DNA from 4 places in the Streptomyces kaniharaensis genome. Region 4 is predicted to be linked to each of the others. Evidence: riboswitches for the same ligand, from Rfam matches in the RefSeq annotation. Region 4 holds a riboswitch; each other region holds the start of a gene.
The links. Region 4 has a riboswitch for cobalamin ahead of cobN (cobaltochelatase subunit CobN). Riboswitches for the same ligand answer to the same signal wherever they lie in the genome.
Positions count from the first base shown of each region.

Region 1: linked by a shared signal. The riboswitch ahead of F7Q99_RS20555 (cobalamin biosynthesis protein) and the one ahead of cobN (cobaltochelatase subunit CobN) in region 4 are both predicted to bind cobalamin.
Region 2: linked by a shared signal. The riboswitch ahead of nicT (Nickel transporter NicT) and the one ahead of cobN (cobaltochelatase subunit CobN) in region 4 are both predicted to bind cobalamin.
Region 3: linked by a shared signal. The riboswitch ahead of metE (5-methyltetrahydropteroyltriglutamate--homocysteine S-methyltransferase) and the one ahead of cobN (cobaltochelatase subunit CobN) in region 4 are both predicted to bind cobalamin.

Region 1 covers NZ_WBOF01000001.1:4,545,730-4,549,934, forward strand. The annotation lists gene F7Q99_RS20550 (cobyric acid synthase) at 1-805, opposite strand, end outside; gene F7Q99_RS20555 (cobalamin biosynthesis protein) at 802-1,773, opposite strand; cobalamin riboswitch at 1,882-2,010, opposite strand; gene F7Q99_RS20560 (alpha/beta hydrolase family protein) at 2,555-3,670, shown strand; gene F7Q99_RS20565 (hypothetical protein) at 3,957-4,205, shown strand, end outside.
Region 2 covers NZ_WBOF01000001.1:791,216-795,420, forward strand. The annotation lists gene F7Q99_RS03555 (M24 family metallopeptidase) at 1-687, opposite strand, end outside; gene nicT (Nickel transporter NicT) at 816-1,934, opposite strand; cobalamin riboswitch at 1,967-2,159, opposite strand; gene F7Q99_RS03565 (ArsR/SmtB family transcription factor) at 2,241-2,624, shown strand; gene F7Q99_RS03570 (Fpg/Nei family DNA glycosylase) at 3,027-3,836, opposite strand; gene F7Q99_RS03575 (AAA family ATPase) at 3,916-4,205, opposite strand, start outside.
Region 3 covers NZ_WBOF01000001.1:5,929,827-5,934,031, reverse strand. The annotation lists gene F7Q99_RS26575 (hypothetical protein) at 1-310, shown strand, start outside; gene pip (prolyl aminopeptidase) at 367-1,326, shown strand; cobalamin riboswitch at 1,456-1,639, shown strand; gene metE (5-methyltetrahydropteroyltriglutamate--homocysteine S-methyltransferase) at 1,791-4,130, shown strand.
Region 4 covers NZ_WBOF01000001.1:5,345,412-5,349,616, forward strand. The annotation lists gene cobN (cobaltochelatase subunit CobN) at 1-2,158, opposite strand, end outside; cobalamin riboswitch at 2,273-2,436, opposite strand; gene F7Q99_RS23920 (cobalamin biosynthesis protein CobG) at 2,581-3,903, shown strand; gene F7Q99_RS23925 (precorrin-8X methylmutase) at 3,900-4,205, shown strand, end outside.

The sequences.
Region 1 (4,205 bases), 800 kb from region 4:
ACAGCCGGGGGAAGCGCACCACGGCCACCCGCAGCACGTCCGCGCCGAGCGGCCCGCGGCCGTCCACCCGGTCCACCACCGTCGACAGGTCCAAGGAGTCCTCGGCGTCCAGCCACAGCCCCGGCAGCATCGGCAGCGTGCCGAGCACCGGACGGCCGGTCAGGTCGTGCAGCATCTCCAGCCCGGGCGCCAGCAGCCGCGCGTCGCCGCGGAACTTGTTGACGAACCAGCCCGCCACGTGCCGCTGGTCCTCGGCCGACAGCAGCGCCAGCGTCCCGTACATCGCCGCGAAGACGCCCCCGCGGTCGATGTCCCCGACCACCACCACCGGCAGTCCGGCGGCCGTCGCCAGGCCCATGTTGGCGATGTCGCGGTCCCGCAGGTTGATCTCGGCGGGCGAGCCGGCGCCCTCGCACACCACCACGTCGTAGCGGCGGCGCAGGTCCGCCAGGCACTCCAGCGCCCGCTCCAGCAGGACGGGCTTGCGCTCGCGGTAGTCCAGCGCGCCCACCTCGGCGACCGGCCTGCCCAGTAGCACCACCTGGCTGCGGCCGTCCGCGCCCGGCTTCAGCAGCACCGGGTTCATCGCCGCCTCCGGCGCCACCCGGGCCGCCTGCGCCTGCATCGCCTGGGCGCGGCCGATCTCGGCGCCGTCCGCGGTGACGAAGGAGTTCAGCGACATGTTCTGCGCCTTGAACGGCGCCACCCGGACGCCCTGCCGGGCCAGCCAGCGGCAGATGCCCGCCGTGACCACGCTCTTGCCCGCGTCCGAGGTCGTCCCGGCGACCAGCAGCGCGTTGCTCATGCCCTTCCCCTCCTGCTCAGGGCCGCCCGCAGCAGGAGGTGCCCCGCGACGGTCGTACCCACGGCCAGCGCGCCCACCCGCCTCGACAGCGTGCACGCCCGTTCGATGTCGTCCACCGTCACCGGCCGCAGCTCCGCGCCCAGTACCGGCCGGTGTTCCACGCGCTCCCCGTACTGCAGCGTGCCGCCCAGCCGGACGCCGACCGCGCCCGCGAACGCCGACTCCGCCTGGCCCGCGTTCGGGCTCGGATGCGCCGTACCGTCGCGCCGCCACACCCGCCAGGCCGTTCGCGGCTCCGGCGAGGCGGCCACCGTCAGCAGCGCCGTCAGCCGGGCGCCGGGCCAGCCCGCCACGTCGTCCAGCCGGGCCGACGCCCAGCCGAACCGGGCGTGGCGCGGCGAGCGGTGGCCCACCATCGCGTCCAAGGTGTTCACGGCCCGGAACGCCAGCAGGCCCGGCGTCCCCGCCAGCGCGCCCCACGTCAGCGCGTTCACCACGGCGTCGGCGGTGTTCTCCGCCACCGACTCGACCACCGCCCGGGCGATCTGCTGCCCGTCCAGCGCGCTCGGATCCCGGCCGCACAGGTGCGGCAGCCGTTCCCGGGCCGCCGTCAGGTCCCCGGCCGCCAGCGAGCGGCCGATCGTGCGCGCCTCCCGGGTCAGCGAGGTGCCGCCGAGCACCGTCCACGTCGCGGCGGCGGCCAGCGCGGCCCGGCCCAGCGGGCGGCGGCCGACCGTCCGGTCCAGCGCCACCGCGCCCGCGGCGACCGTGCCCACGCACAGCGCCGTGTAGGCGGCCCCGGCGGCCCGGTCGTCCCGCCACATCCGCCGCTCCAGGCGCGCCGCCGCGTCGCCGAAGACGGCCACCGGGTGGCCGCGGCGCGGATCGGCGAAGCGGGCGTCCGCCAGGTAGCCCGCGACGGCGCCCAGCGCGAACGCGGCGGCGCGGGTCAGCGGTCTCGTGGTCATCGGGCGCACGGCGGGGAGCAGCAGAGGGCTCGGCGGGTCGGGGCAGCCTGCATCGCGTGCGAGTCCTCACTCAGGGTCCGCGCCCTGGATCGACGTAGCGGGGGCGAGAGTCTCCTGGCTTCCGGGTCGAACGCACCCCCGGGCCTTCCAGCGGCAACTGACGGTCCGCCGTGGCGTTTTCCGGGCGTGCTCCCCGGTGACAGTGGCGGGACCGCGCCGGACTCGCACCGGCTTCCTCTGCATGCCTCCGTTTGGCCCTGGGATCCCATCACGCGGCCGGAGCGGGAGTCAACCGAGGTCACGGAGGGGTTGGTCACAGTCGCACCCGTCGTCGCCACCTCCGATCCGCCCCGCCGCAGGGGCATGACACCCTGTGCGATCGCCCAGCGGCCCGCCGGTGCGTCGACTGGCAGGCCCACGTCCACGCCGTCGCGCGTCTCGTCCCCGTCGACGAGGACGATCTCGCCGCCGTCCTGACGGTCCTGCAACAGGAGAACAAAATCTCCACCCACTGGGGCGCCGGCACCTGAGGCACCCCATCCTCGACCCCGCGCACCGACACCCCGCGGGACCGCCCCCTCGCCGACCGCTTCTGGGAACTCCTCGGCCGCCGCCGGACCGACCTCCCCGTGTGACCCCGGCCCCCTCCTTCTACCCCGGACGGCCCAGCCGGCTGGCCGCACGCCCCGGCCCCCAGTGAACTGGTGACCGAACACCGACCGGACCGGGGCGGACCGAGCGGGGACTCACCGAGCCAGCGACTCACAGAGCGGGGAGCGATATGCGTTGGGGAACCGCAGCCGTCGTGGCGGCAGCCGCCGTCGGCGCCGGGGTCGCCGTCGTCGTGATCGGCCGCCGGGCGTCCGACCGGATCGTCCACCCGGAGACCGCCGTCGTGCCGCAGTCCCGCCCCGTCCGGGTACGGAGCGTCGCCGCCGGCCGGATCACCTTCACCCGCAGCGCCGAGAGCCTGCGCCCCGGCCGCTGGGCCGTCGAGTGGGACGACAACGGCCACGCCGTCGTCGACGACATCCTGGGCAGCGACGAACAGGGCGTCACCCGCCGCCTCGTCCGCGCCGACCGGGGCACGCTCGTCCCCGGCACCGAGGTCCGCTTCACCCCGCGCGTCCACCTCGGCGACCCGACCTCCGCACTCGGCCTCCACTACGCCGAGACCACCGTCGACGGCGAACTCGGCGCCCTGCCCGCCTGGCGGCTCGACGGCAAACGCGGCACCTGGGTGATCCTCGTGCACGGCCCCGGCGCCGACCGCCAGCAGGCCCTCGCCGTCCTGCCCGTCCTCGACCGCCTCGCCCTGCCCGCCCTCGCCGTCACCTACCGCGGCGACCAGGGCGCCCCCGCCTCCCCGGGCGGGCTCGGCCACTTCGGCGAGACCGAATGGCGGGACGTCGAGTCGGCGGTGCGGCTCGCCCTCGACAGCGGCGCCGGCCGGGTCGTCCTGTACGGCTGGTCGCTCGGCGCCACGATGTGCCTGCAGACCGCCGCCCGCTCCGCCTGGGCGTACGCCGTCCGCGGCCTCGTCCTGGACTCGCCCGTCCTCGACCTCCCGGCCACCGCCCGCCGCGGCGCGGCCCGGGCCGGCTACACCGGCGCCGCCGCCGAACTCGGCGCCCTCGCCGCCGAGGGCCGCACCGGCGTCGACCTGGCCGACTTCACCCGCATCGCCGAGGGCGCCGACCTGCGCGCGCCCACCCTGGTCCTGCACAGCCCCGACGACCCGGTCGCCCCGTTCCGCGCCGCCGAACACCTCGCCGCCAGCCGCCCCGACGTGGTCAGCCTCCACTCCTTCGCGGGCGCCGACCACACCGCCCTCTGGAACTCCGCCCCGGCCCACTACACCGAACTCCTCCGCCGCTGGCTCACCCCTCTCCTGTGACCGCCCCGTACCGCTTCTCCGGGCTGTCCGTGTTCGATCCGTCGCCCGCCGTGACCACGCTCGACGCCCCGCCGACCGCCCTGGCATGGCACCGCCACACGATTCCGGCCAGGCGGTTTGCCGCTGTTGCCCGATCTTGCGGAGGCGCCGTCCGCACCGGCCCGTCCGTACGGCCAACCGGATGTGACAGAAGGCCCGTGCAAGGGGAAGACTGCTCGACGTGACGTCTCGGAACCCGCGCGACCGTGATGCCCCGCTCCCACCGACGATCGGTACCGGTGCGACGGTGACCCGTCTCCCCGGTACGGCCCACCGGCCCGCCGGGGCCGGGCCGGGCGGCGGCGTACCCCGCCGACGAGGCCCCGCACCCGCGCCCGGCCGCGGCCGGGTTCCCGTGCCGGACGGCTTCCCCGCGCCCGCCGAGCTGGCGCCGCTGGCCCGCCGGATGCTGGTGGACGCCGTTCGCATCGCCCGTTGGGCGGGGGAGCTGGCCGAGGTCGACAAGCGTGGCGAACTGCTCGCGGAGGATGCCCGC
Region 2 (4,205 bases), 4.6 Mb from region 4:
GCGGTACTGCGCGCCGAGCACCACGGTCAGGAAGTCGCCCTCCTCGACCCGGCGGTCGGTCGGCTGGTGGGCGGGCTGGCCGGAGTGGCTGCCGGTGCCGACCGACACCGGGAACGCCGCCCGGTCGGCGCCGTGGTCGATCATCCGGCGCTCCAGCTCCATCGCCAGGTGCCGCTCGGTCCGGCCGACCAGGATCGACTCCAGCAGCTCGCCGAGCGCCTGGTCCGCGATCTCCGCGGCGATGCGGAGATCGCCGATCTCGTGCTCGTCCTTGACCACGCGCAGGCTCTCCACCACCGGCCCGAGCTCCGCCAGCCTGACGCCCTTCGCCGTGCCCGCCACCGCCCGGTGCCGGCTCACGGTCAGGTCGTGCTCCTCCACCGCGAGGGCCGTCACCCGCAGCCGCGCGGCCGCGTCCGCGGCGGCCAGCGCGGTGTCCGCACCCGCAGGCACCGGGACCTGGGTGACCTCCGGGGCGATCAGGTGCTCCCCGGTGTCGTCCGGCGGCAGGTCGTCCGGCAGCGCCAGCAGCGCCCGGTCCCGGGTGAGCAGCAGCGTCGCCCCGCAGGGCGCGCAACCGGTCAGGTACCGCACGTTCGCCGGCCGGGTGATCAGCGCCGCATCGGACCCGGCCGCACTGCAGTGCTCCCGCAGCCGCTCCCGTCGGCCCGCGTACGCATCAGCCATGCGTCGAGCCTACGAACCCTGACCCCGATCCGCCCGCCGAGCGCCCCCGTCGGGGCGCACTCCGCCCCCCGCACGCCCCGGGTTCCACAGAGCGGTCAGCGTGGCGGCGGGAATCGGGAGCCCCGGCATCAGGAGCTCTGGGCGTTCCACCGCTTCTCGACCCCGGCCAGCTTCCAGTACGCGATCGCCACGGCCCAGACCACGACGAACAGCCCGGCGATCGCGTACCCGACGTTGTCCAGCGAGATGTCCGCGATCCAGCCGGTGACCGGGTCGGTCAGGTCCAGCTTGTCGTGCAGCACCCCGACCAGCTCGATGGTGCCGATGACGAACGCCACCGCGATCGACAGCCCAGTGATCGTCAGGTTGTAGTACACCTTGCGCACCGGGTTGGAGAAGGCCCACTGGTACGCGAAGTTCATGAACGTCCCGTCAAGCGTGTCGAACAGGCTCATCCCCGACGCGAACAGCAGCGGCAGGCAGACGATCGCGTACCAGGGCAGACCGGCCGCCGCGCCCGAACCGGCCATCACCATCAGGGTCACCTCGGTCGCGGTGTCGAAGCCGAGGCCGAGCACCATCCCCACCGGGAACATCTGCCCGGGCCGGGTGATCGACCTGGTCGCCCGGTTCAGCACCCGGGCCAGGAAACCGCGCGAGTTGAGGTGCTCCTCCAGCTCCGCCTCGTCGTACTGCCCGGACCGCATCGCCCGGAACACCTTGAGGATGCCGAGCAGCGCCGCCAGGTTGAGCGCGCCGATCAGGTAGAGGAAGACGCCGGAGGTGGTGGTGCCGACCATGCCGAGCCACTTGTGGGTGGTCGACTCGTCGTCCATCAGCGTGTTCGCCAGCTGCGCGCCGCCCGCCACCAGGGCGGCCATGATGACCACCATCGACGAGTGCCCGAGCGCGAACCAGAAGCCCACCGAGACGGGCCGTTTGCCGTCCGCCATCAGCTTGCGGGTGGTGTTGTCGATCACGGCGATGTGGTCGGCGTCGAAGGCGTGCCGCATGCCGAGGGTGTACGCGGTGATACCCAGGCCCACCCCGAAGACCTGGGTACCGACCGCGTAGTTCTCTGGCGCGACCAGGAAGACGAGCGTCCCGAACGCCACCACGTGCATGGCCAGGATCACCCCCATCAGCCCGGCCGTGCGGATGGTGTCCTCGCGCTTCCACCGGAAGGTGGGCAGTACGGACGGCGTCGCCTTCGTCTCCGCGGCGGCGGCGGTTTCGGGCAGGGTCATCGGCGGATCACGCTCCAGCACCTCGTGGAAAGACTTCGTGAGATGCCGTGGCCGGTCTCCTGGCTTACGGGGCTCCCGTACCCGCCTTCCCAGGCACGCGGAGCGCCCAGTGGCGTCGTGGGTGCGGTCGACTTCCCCCGATCACAGTGGCGAGGGCCGCCCCGGACTGGGACCCCTGAGGGTCCGTCACCGGTCTTCCCGAGCACCACGACGGGCAACACCGTAGGGGTCCGGGCCCACCCATGCAAGGCTGCGCACCTGCGCAGGTGTCCTAGATCACAGACCATGGGCTGCAAGAATGTGCACATGCATCTCGTACCGGCCGACCGCGCGGGCCACCGCACCATCGACGGACACCGGGTCTGCGAGGCCATCGCCGCGATCGGCGACACCGCGCACGTCCGGTCCTGGTCCGAGCGATTCTCCCTGCTCGCCGACCCCGGACGGCTCGCCCTCCTGCTCGCCCTCCACCGGGCCGGCCCGCTCGCCGTCACCGACCTGGCCGTCGCCACCGGCATGCGCGACCCGGCCGTCTCCCAGGCCCTGCGGCTGCTCCGCACGGCCGGCGTGGTCACCGGCGACAAGGACGGACGGATTGTGCGCTACCGGCTCGTGGACGAGAGCATGCGCCCTCTCCTCGGCGAGTGCGCCGCCGCGGAACACCACGAGCCCGCCGCAGTGGCAGGCTGACCGGCTCCCGCCCACGCCTCACGCCGTCCGGCGCTGTGCGCCCGGTGGTCCCGGGTGGACCTGGCGATCAGCTCGGTCTTGCCGACCCCGCCGAGCCCCGTGAACACCACGATCCTGAGTTCGCCGTCCTCGACCCGGCGCAACGCGGCGATGAGCGCGGCCGGTTCCGGCCACGGTTGAAAGACCCTTCGGCGCCCGGACCTGACGCGGCCTCGGTGGCGGATCGGTGTGGAGGTGCACCGCGCCGATGCTCTGAGCCTGCACCACGTGGCCACCCACCGCACCCGACACGGTGTCGGCCGCCTCCCGCCGCTCCATCCGCCCGCTCCATCCGCCTGCTCCCTCCGGCCGGTCGGCCCCGGCCTACGGGCTGGGCACCGGGCCGGAGGGCGGATCAGGCCGTCAGGCCGCCTGGCAGGTCGGGCACCAGAACAGGTTGCGCGAGGCGTGCGACTCCGTGCGGACGTCCGTGCCGCAGACCAGGCAGGGCATCGCGGCGCGCCGGTAGACGTAGACCTCGCCGCCGTGGTCGTCGAGGCGCGGCGGGCGGCCCATCGCCTCGGGGGTGTGCTCGGGGCGGACGGTGTCGATGCGGCCGGCGCCGACGCCCTCGCGCATGAGCGCGACCAGGTCGGCCCAGATCGTGTCCCACTCGCTCCGGGCGAGGTCGCGGCCGGCCCGGTGCGGGTTGATGCCGTGCCGGAACAGCACCTCGGCGCGGTAGACGTTGCCGACGCCGGCCAGCACCTTCTGGTCCATCAGCAGGGCCGCGACGGTCGTCCGGCTGGCCGATATCCGGCGCCAGGCGGCCTCCGGGTCGGCGTCGGCGCGCAGCGGATCGGGGCCGAGCCGGGCGGCGACGGCGGCCTTCTCGGCACCGGTGATCAGCGCGCAGGTGTTGGGGCCGCGCAGGTCGGCGTGGGCGTCGTCGGTCTCCAGGCGCAGCCGGACCATGCCGACCGCTGCGGGGGCGGGGCCGGTGCCGAAGGTGAAGCCGCCGTAGAGGCCGAGGTGGATGTGGACCCAGGCGCCTTCCTCGAAGCCGAGGAAGAGGTGCTTGCCGGTGGCCTCCGCCTCGGCGAGCACCTGCCCGTCGATCAGCTTGGCGTCGTCGGCGAACCGGCCCTGCGGGCTGGACACCTGGACGGGGCGGCCGCCGAAGGCCTTCCGGTTCTCGGCGGCGAGGCGGTGGATGATGTGGCCTTCCGGCACGGGCGTCAGCTCCCCCGGGTGGTTCGACAGGGCCCGTCCATCATCGCAGCCGGCACCGACAGCCTTGCCGAGCCGCGGGTCAGCGGACCGGCATCCCCATCAGCCGGGCGAGGATCACCCGGTCCAGCTCGGCGGCGGTGGCGGCGACGTCCAGCTGCGAGTTGTCGATGATCGGCAGCCCGGAGTTGTACCAGCCGGCCATCCGGCCGTGGATGCGGGCGACCTCCTCGTCGCTGAGCCGCCGGTTGCCGCTGCGCCGGGCGTTGCGCACGAGCACCGAGTCGAGGCTGGGCAGCAGCACGACGGGCAGCATGCCGGGGCCGATGTGCCGCTTCCAGCCGCCGAGGCCGATGGCCGGGCGGTCGGGGA
Region 3 (4,205 bases), 580 kb from region 4:
TCAGGCACCGGCCGTCAGCATCGAACAGCCACTCTCGGGCGCGACGCTGCGCCGCGGCTGCGAGGAGACGTTCACTGGCACGGCCCGCACCCAGCCCGGCAACCAGCCGATCACCGATCCGAAGCACACCGTCTGGCAGATCACCGGCCCCAACGGCCCGGTCACCATCGGCACCGGTAGCGCGGGCCGCTTCACCGTGCCACTCCTCGCCGACGGCAACTACGCCCTCAAGTTCACCGCCACCGACCCGGCCAACAACCTCACCGCTCACACCGAGACCACCGTTCGCATCACCGGGTGCCTCCGCTGACGAGGATTTCCCATTCGCGAGCCCCGGTTGCGACAGCAACCGTAGGATCGACGGTCATGGTTGATCTCTACCCTCCGACCAGTCCCTACGACAGTGGAATTCTCGACACCGGAGACGGCAACCGCATCTACTACGAACAGCTCGGCAGCCCCGGAGGCAAGCCCGTCCTGTACGTCCACGGCGGCCCGGGATCGGGCGCTCCGCAGCGGCCGACGAGGGCATGGGACCCCGAGCGCTACCGCGTCATCCGCTTCGACCAGCGCAACTGCGGCCGTAGTACCCCGCACGCCAGTGACCCGGCGGCGGACATGAGTCTGAACACCACGCAGCACCTGATCGACGACATGGAGCGGATACGCCAACACCTCGACATCGAGCGGTGGTTGCTGAACGGAGCTTCCTGGGGCTCGACGCTCATCCTGGCCTATGCGCAACAGCACCCCGCGCGTGTCAGCGAGATCGTCATCCAGGCGGTGACGATGACCCGCCGTACGGAGATCGACTGGCTGTACCGGGGTGCCGGTCGGTTCTACCCCGAAGCCTGGGACCGGTTTCGCGACGGCGTCCCCGAGGGCGAGCGGGACGGCGACCTGCTCGCGGCCTACGCGCGACTGATGGAGAACCCCGACCGGGCGATTCGCGAGAAGGCCGCGGCCTCCTGGCTCGCGTGGGAGGACGCGGTCATCTCCGACGAGCCCAACGGCATCCCCGGCATGTACGGCGATCGCGAGGTCGACGCCCGGATCGCGTTCGTACGGATCTGCGCTCACTTCTTCAGCAACGGCGCATGGCTGGAGGAGGACCAACTGCTGCGCAACGCCCATGAACTGGCCGGGATCCCGGCGGTGCTGGTCCACGGCCGGCATGACATGGGCAGCCCGGTCCAGACGGCGTGGGATCTGGCGAAGGTGTGGCCGGACGCGCGGCTCCACATCTTCGAGGACTCGGGGCACGTCGGCAGCCAAGCGATGCAGGAGACGGTCCGCGCGGCCATCGAGGAGTTCAAAAACCGGTGAGTGATCCTCAGGGCGCGTGACCTGCGCGGCCACCGAACGGGCCGCGGCTTCACCGGCACGCCCAACGCTGAACCCGTCGACCGGAGCGGGCGATTCGGGCTAGGGTGGGCGGTGCAGCTGGTTCGCCCCGTCCGCCAGGCGGGTTGCGTCGCAAGAGGGAATCCGGTGCGAGTCCGGAACTGCCCCGCAGCGGTGAGTGGGAACGAAAGCCGTCAACCAAGCACTGGACGCGAGCAAGCGTCCGGGAAGCGACGGCCGGTAGGAGCCGGTACGGCCACCATGGCCCGGCGTGCCCATGAGTCCGAAGACCTGCCGCTGCCCGTGCGCCGCAGCGGCGCACGGTCTCACCGGGACCTCGCGGGAAGGTCGGCGGCGGCACGGGCACGGCGGACAGCACCGCCCCGGCCCGCTCCTTCGCGCGCCCCTGCCCGCCGGGTCCACGCGAACTCGCGAAGGAGAGTTCCGTGAACCGCCCCACCCCGCACCACCCGACGGCGACCGTCCACGGCTACCCACGCCAGGGCCCGGACCGTGAACTCAAGCGCGCCGTCGAGGACTTCTGGTCCGGCCGCAGGACCGCCGCCGAACTCCTCGACACCGCAGCCGGCCTGCGCCGCAGCGTCTTCCAGCAGCTGGCCGGCGCCGGACTCGGCGAGATCCCGGGCAACCACTTCTCGCTCTACGACCACGTGCTCGACACCGCCTGGATGCTCGGCGCCGTCCCGCCCCGCCACCTGGCCGCCGGCCGGGACCTCCAGCCCGGCACCCCCGCGCACACGCTCGCCGTGTACTTCGCCATGGCTCGCGGCACGGGGCACGTCGAGCCGCTGGAGATGACCAAGTGGTTCGACACCAACTACCACTACCTGGTGCCCGAACTCGGCCCCGGCACCGTCTTCCGCGCCCAACCCGGCAAGCCGCTCACCGAGTTCGCCGAGGCCAAGCTCCTCGGCCTCACCACCCGCCCCGTGCTGCTCGGCCCGATCACCTTCCTCCTCCTCGCCAAGCCCGTCCCCGACGCACCCTCCGACTTCCAGCCCCTCACCCTCCTCGGCCGGTTGCTGCCGGTCTACGCCGAGCTCCTGGGCGACCTGCAGGCCGTCGGCGCCGAGTGGGTCCAGTTCGACGAACCCGCCCTGGTCCGCGACCAGCCGCCGGCCGTGCTGAACGCCACCGCCCGCGCCTACCGGTACCTGGCCTCCGCCGCCCGCCGCCCCAAGCTGCTCGTCGCCTCCTACTTCGACGCCCTCGGCGAAGCGCTGCCCGTCCTCGCCAACTCCCCCGTCGAAGGTCTCGCCCTCGACTTCACCGGCCCCGCCGCCGCCAACCTGCCCGGCCTCGCCGCCCTCGGCGGCATCCAGGACAAGCGGCTCGTCGCCGGCGTGATCGACGGCCGCAACATCTGGGCCGCCGACCTCGACCAGGCCCTCGCCACCCTCGTCACCCTGCTCCCCCTCGCCGACCGGCTCGACGTCGCACCCTCCTGCTCGCTGCTGCACGTCCCGCTCGACGCCGCCCGTGAACGCGAACTCGACCCTCAGGTACTGCGCTGGCTCGCCTTCGCCCGGCAGAAACTCGACGAGACCGTCACCCTCGCCCGCGCACTGACCGAGGGCCGCGACGCCGTCGCCCCGCAACTCGCCGCCAATCGCGCCGCCCGCGCCTCGCGCGCCGCCTCCGCACTCACCCACGACCCGGCCGTCAGCGCCCGCTGCGCCGCCGTCACCCCCACCGACAGCCGCCGCGCCACGCCGTACCCCGAACGCGCCGCCGCCCAGCAGGCCCGTCTCCACCTGCCGCCGCTCCCGACCACCACGATCGGCTCCTTCCCGCAGACCGACGCCCTGCGCGCCGCGCGCGCAGGCCTGCGCACCGGGCGGATCGACGACGCCGCCTACCGGGAGCGCATCGAAGCGGAGATCCGCGAGGTCGTCGCCTTCCAGGAGAAGGCCGGTCTGGACGTCCTCGTCCACGGCGAACCCGAACGGGGCGACATGGTCCAGTACTTCGCCGAGCGGCTCACCGGCTACCTGGCCACCCGGCACGGCTGGGTGCAGTCCTACGGCACCCGCTACGTCCGGCCGCCGATCCTGGCCGGCGACGTCTCCCGACCGGCGCCGATGACCGTGGCTGAGTACCGCTACGCACAGAATCTGACGGACCGTCCGGTCAAGGGAATGCTCACCGGACCGGTCACCATGCTCGCCTGGTCCTTCGTCCGCGACGACCAGCCCCTCGCCGACACCGCCCGCCAGGTGGCCCTCGCCCTCCGCGACGAGGTCCACGACCTGGAGGCCGCCGGCGCCGCTGTCATCCAGGTCGACGAACCCGCCCTGCGCGAAACCCTCCCGCTCCGCCGCGCCGCCCATCCCGACTACCTCGCCTGGGCCACCGAGGCCTTCCGCCTCACCACCAGCGGTGTCCGCGCCGACACCCAGATCCACACCCACATGTGCTACGCCGAGTTCGGCGACATCCTCCCCGCCATCGACGACGTCGACGCCGACGTCATCTCCCTGGAAGCCGCCCGCTCCCGGATGGCCGTCACCACCGAACTCGCCGCGGCCCACTACCCGCGCGCCGTCGGCCCCGGCGTCTACGACATCCACGCACCACGCGTCCCCGCGGTCGCCGAGTTCACCGAGCTGCTGCGCTCGGCCATCGACCGGCTGCCCGCCGAACGGCTCTGGGTCAACCCCGACTGCGGCCTCAAGACCCGCCGATGGGACGAGGTCCGCCCCGCCCTCGAACGCCTGACCGTCGCCGCCCGCGAGATCCGCGCCGTCCTGGAAGGCAACCGATGACCGCTCCAGCCGAACTCACCCGCACACCGGCCGGCGACCCCCGGTGACCGTCGCCGCCGGCGCCGAGTCCGGGGC
Region 4 (4,205 bases):
TGGCGCCGAGGGTGAGCGCGGCCTCGTCCAGGCCGAGCGCCTCGCGCAGGCCGGGCAGCGCGCTGACGCCGCCCCAGATCTGCCGCGCGCGCAGGATGGCGAGCACGATGTTGACCCGGTCGGTGCCGACCGGGGCCTGGCCGAGGACGTGCAGGCCGTCGCGAATCTGGGCGTCCTTCACCTCGCAGAGCCAGCCGTCGACGTGCAGCAGGAAGTCGTCGAAGCCGTCGTCCTCGGGACGCTCGTCCAGGCCGAGGTCGTGGTCGAGCCTGGCGGCCTGGATGAGGGTCCAGATCTGGGCGCGGATCGCGGGCAGCTTGGCCGGGTCCATCGCGGCGATGTTGGAGTGCTCGTCGAGCAGCTGCTCCAGGCGGGCGATGTCGCCGTAGGAGTCGGCGCGCGCCATCGGCGGCACCAGGTGGTCGACGAGGGTGGCGTGGGCGCGGCGCTTGGCCTGGGTGCCCTCGCCCGGGTCGTTGACCAGGAACGGGTAGATCAGCGGGAGGTCGCCGAGGACGGCGTCCGGGCCGCACTCGGCGGACAGCGCGGCGGTCTTGCCGGGCAGCCACTCCAGGTTGCCGTGCTTGCCGAGGTGGATGACGGCGTGGGCGCCGAAGCCGCCGTCCTCCTGCGCGGCCTCGATCCAGCGGTAGGCGGCCAGGTAGTGGTGGCTCGGCGGCAGGTCGGGGTCGTGGTAGATCGCGACGGGGTTCTCGCCGAAGCCGCGCGGCGGCTGGATCAGGACGAGCAGGTTCCCGGAGCGGATCGCGGCGAGCACGATGTCGCCGTCCGGGTTCTGCGACCGGTCGACGTACAGCTCGCCGGGGGCCGGGCCCCAGTGCTCCTCGACCTGCTCGCGCAGCGCCTGGGGCAGGGTGGCGTACCAGCGGCGGTAGTCGGCGGCGGGGATGCGGACGGGGTTGCGGGCCAGCTGGTCCTCGGTGAGCCAGTCCTGGTCGTAGCCGCCGGCGGCGATGAGGGCGTGGATGAGGGCGTCGCCCTCGTGGCTGTCCTCGCCGTCCTCCAGCCCGGGAAGGCCGTCCCCGAGGTCCATGCCCTCCTCGCGCAGCCGGTGCAGCAGGCGGACGGCGCTGGCCGGGGTGTCCAGGCCGACGGCGTTGCCGACCCGGGCGTGCTTGGTCGGGTAAGCGGACAGCACGAGCGCGAGGCGGCGCTCCGCGGCCGGGACGTGCCGCAGCCGGGCGTGCTTGACGGCGGTGCCGGCCACCCGGGCGGCGCGCTCCGGGTCGGCCGCGTAGACGGTGAGGCCGTCCTCGTCCAGCTCCTTGAAGGAGAACGGGACGCTGATCAGGCGGCCGTCGAACTCCGGCACGGCGATCTGGGTGGCGGTGTCCAGCGGGGACAGGCCGTCGTCGCTGGCCTCCCACTGGGCGCGCGACCAGGTGAGGCAGAGCGCCTGGAGGATCGGGCGGTCCAGGGCGGCCAGCGCGCCCGCGTCCCAGGCCTCCTCGTCGCCGCCAGCCTGCGCGTCGGCCGGGCGGGTGCCGCCGGCGGCGAGCACCGTGGTGACGATCGCGTCGGCCTCGCCGAGCGCGGCCAGCAGCTCGGGCTCGGCGCCGCGCAGCGAGGCGCAGTAGTAGGCCCTGGCCTGCGCGCCCTGGTCCTCGATGGCCTGGCACAGGGTCTCGACGAAGGCGGTGTTGCCGCTCATGTGGTGGGCGCGGTAGTAGAGCACCGCGACGGTCGGGCCCTCGTTCGTCCTCGCAGCGCGCTCCAGCGGGCCCCAGGCCGGGGCGGAGGCGGGCGGGGCGAAGCCGTGGCCGGTGAGCAGCACGGTGTCGGAGAGGAAGGCGCCCAGTTCGGCGAGGTTGGCCGCGCCGCCGTGGGCGAGGTAGGCGTGCGCCTCGGCGGCGATGCCGGCCGGGACGGTGGACAGCTCCATCAGCTGGGCGTCCGGGGCCTGCTCACCGGTCAGCACGACCACCGGGCGGGGGCCGGCCAGCAGCGCGTCCAGGCCCTCCTGCCAGGCGCGGCGCCCGCCGAGCAGGCGGACCACGACCAGGTCGGTGCCCTCCAGCAGCGCGGGCAGGTCCTCGGGGGCGAGCCGGGCCGGGTTGCCGAGCCGGTACGGGACCGGGCCGGCCGAGGCGCGGGCGCTGAGCAGGTCGGTGTCGGACGTCGACAGCAGCAGGATCATGCGAAGGCCCTCCCGGCCTCGATGGTGGCCAGGGCGGCCTCGGTGGTGGCCTGGGACGCGGGCGCGGGCATGCGACAGCGCTGGTGCATTTCTGCCTTCCTCGGGGTCCGCGCCCCGGGCCGGTGGAGGACGGCAGGAGTTCCTGGCTTCCGCGGCCGCCGGGTGTCCCGGTGAACCGCGGTCACAGTGGCGGGACCGCACCGGGCTTGCACCGGTTTCCTCCCCTGCGCCGTCGCTGGCGTGGACGGTCGGCGGGGACCGTCCGCCAGCATCGTACGGGGTGCGGCTGACCCGGGGGAGGGTGATCCTCCGGAGACGCACGGAGTGACGGCGGTGCGATGCGGCGTGCGGGGCAGCGCGTGAGTCAGCGTGTGAGCCGACGTGTGAGGCAACGGACGGAGGCAAGCGATCGGATCATCTGTATGCTCGCCGCCATGCCACCGACACCCGACGTCACCGCGCCGGGCGCCGCGGTGCCCGACCGGGGGCGCGCGGACGCCTGCCCAGGGGCGCTTCGTCTGCACACCGCCGACGACGGCGCCCTGGCCCGGGTCCGCCTGCCCGGCGGCCTGCTGACGGACCGTCAGGCGCTCGCGCTGGCCGAGGCGGCGCAAGCCCTCGGCGACGGCGAGCTGGAGACCACCTCGCGCGGCAACGTCCAACTCCGCGGCCTGGCTTCGCACTGCGGGGCGGAACTCGCCGAACGGCTGCGCGCCGTCGGGCTGCTGCCCTCCGACACGCACGAGCGGGTGCGCAACATCGTCGCCTCACCGCTCGCGGGGCTCGACGGGCTCGACCGTGCCGACGTGCAGACCTGGGTGCGGGAGCTGGACGCGCGGTTGTGTGCGAGTGCGTGGGCGACCGGACTCTCCGGCAAGTTCCTCTTCGCGCTGGACGACGGGCGGGGCGACGTCGCCACCCTCGACGCCGATGTGACATTGATCGCAGGCTCGGACGGCACCCGGCTGCTGCGCCTCGGGCGCGCCGCGTACGGGCGTCCGGTCGAGGCCGGGCAGGAGGTGACCGCCGTGCTGGACGCGGCCCGGTCCTTCCTCGACGCGCTGCGGGCGAGCGGCCGCAAGGCCTGGCACCTGCGCGAAGTACCCGAGCTCCTGCCGGACGGGCCGGTGCCGCTGCCCGCCTTCGCCGCAGCCGCACCCGCCGCCGGGGCACTGCCCGGCGGGCTCTCGGTGGGCATGCGCTTCGGCCGGGCGAGCGCCGCGCAGTGGCGTGCCCTGGTGGCGGCCTCGGCCGGCGAGCTGCGGCTGACGCCCTGGCGCGGCGCGGTGCTGCCCGGTGCCCCGGCCGACCGCCTGCCGGCGCTGGCCGCGGCCGGGTTCCGGACGGTGCCCGGCTCGCCCTGGGAGCGGGCCACCGCCTGCACCGGACTGCCCGGGTGCGCCAAGTCCCTGGCCGACGTCCGGGCGGACGCGGCGCGGGCACTCGACGCCGCGCCGGCCGGCGGCCTGCCCGTGCACTGGTCGGGCTGTGAACGGCGCTGCGGCCACCCGGCCGGACGGTGGGTGGACGTGCTCGCCACCGGGCAGGGCTACCGGGTGACGGTGAACGGTCCGGCAGCCGCCGGGACGGCCGTGGACACGGCTTCCGGGGACGCGTCTTCCGCGGGTGCGGCTTCCGTTGAAGCGGCTTCGGTGGACGTGGTTTCCGCGGATGTGTCGTCCGTGGATGTGACGAACGAGGAGATGGCCGAGGCGGTCGCCGAGGCCAGGAGGACCACGAAGTGATCGAGTACGAGAAGGACGGCGCGTCGATCTACCGCCAGTCCTTTGCCACCATCCGGGCGGAGGCCGACCTGGCCGCCCTGCCGGCGGACGTCTCCCAGGTCGCGGTGCGGATGATCCACGCCTGCGGGATGGTCGACCTGGTCGAGGACCTGGTGTACTCGCCCGGCGTGGTCGCCTCCGCGCGCGCCGCGCTGCACGCCGGTGCGCCGATCCTCTGCGACGTCAACATGGTCGCGAGCGGCGTCACCCGTAAGCGGCTGCCCGCCGACAACGAGGTGATCTGCACCCTCACCGACCCGGCG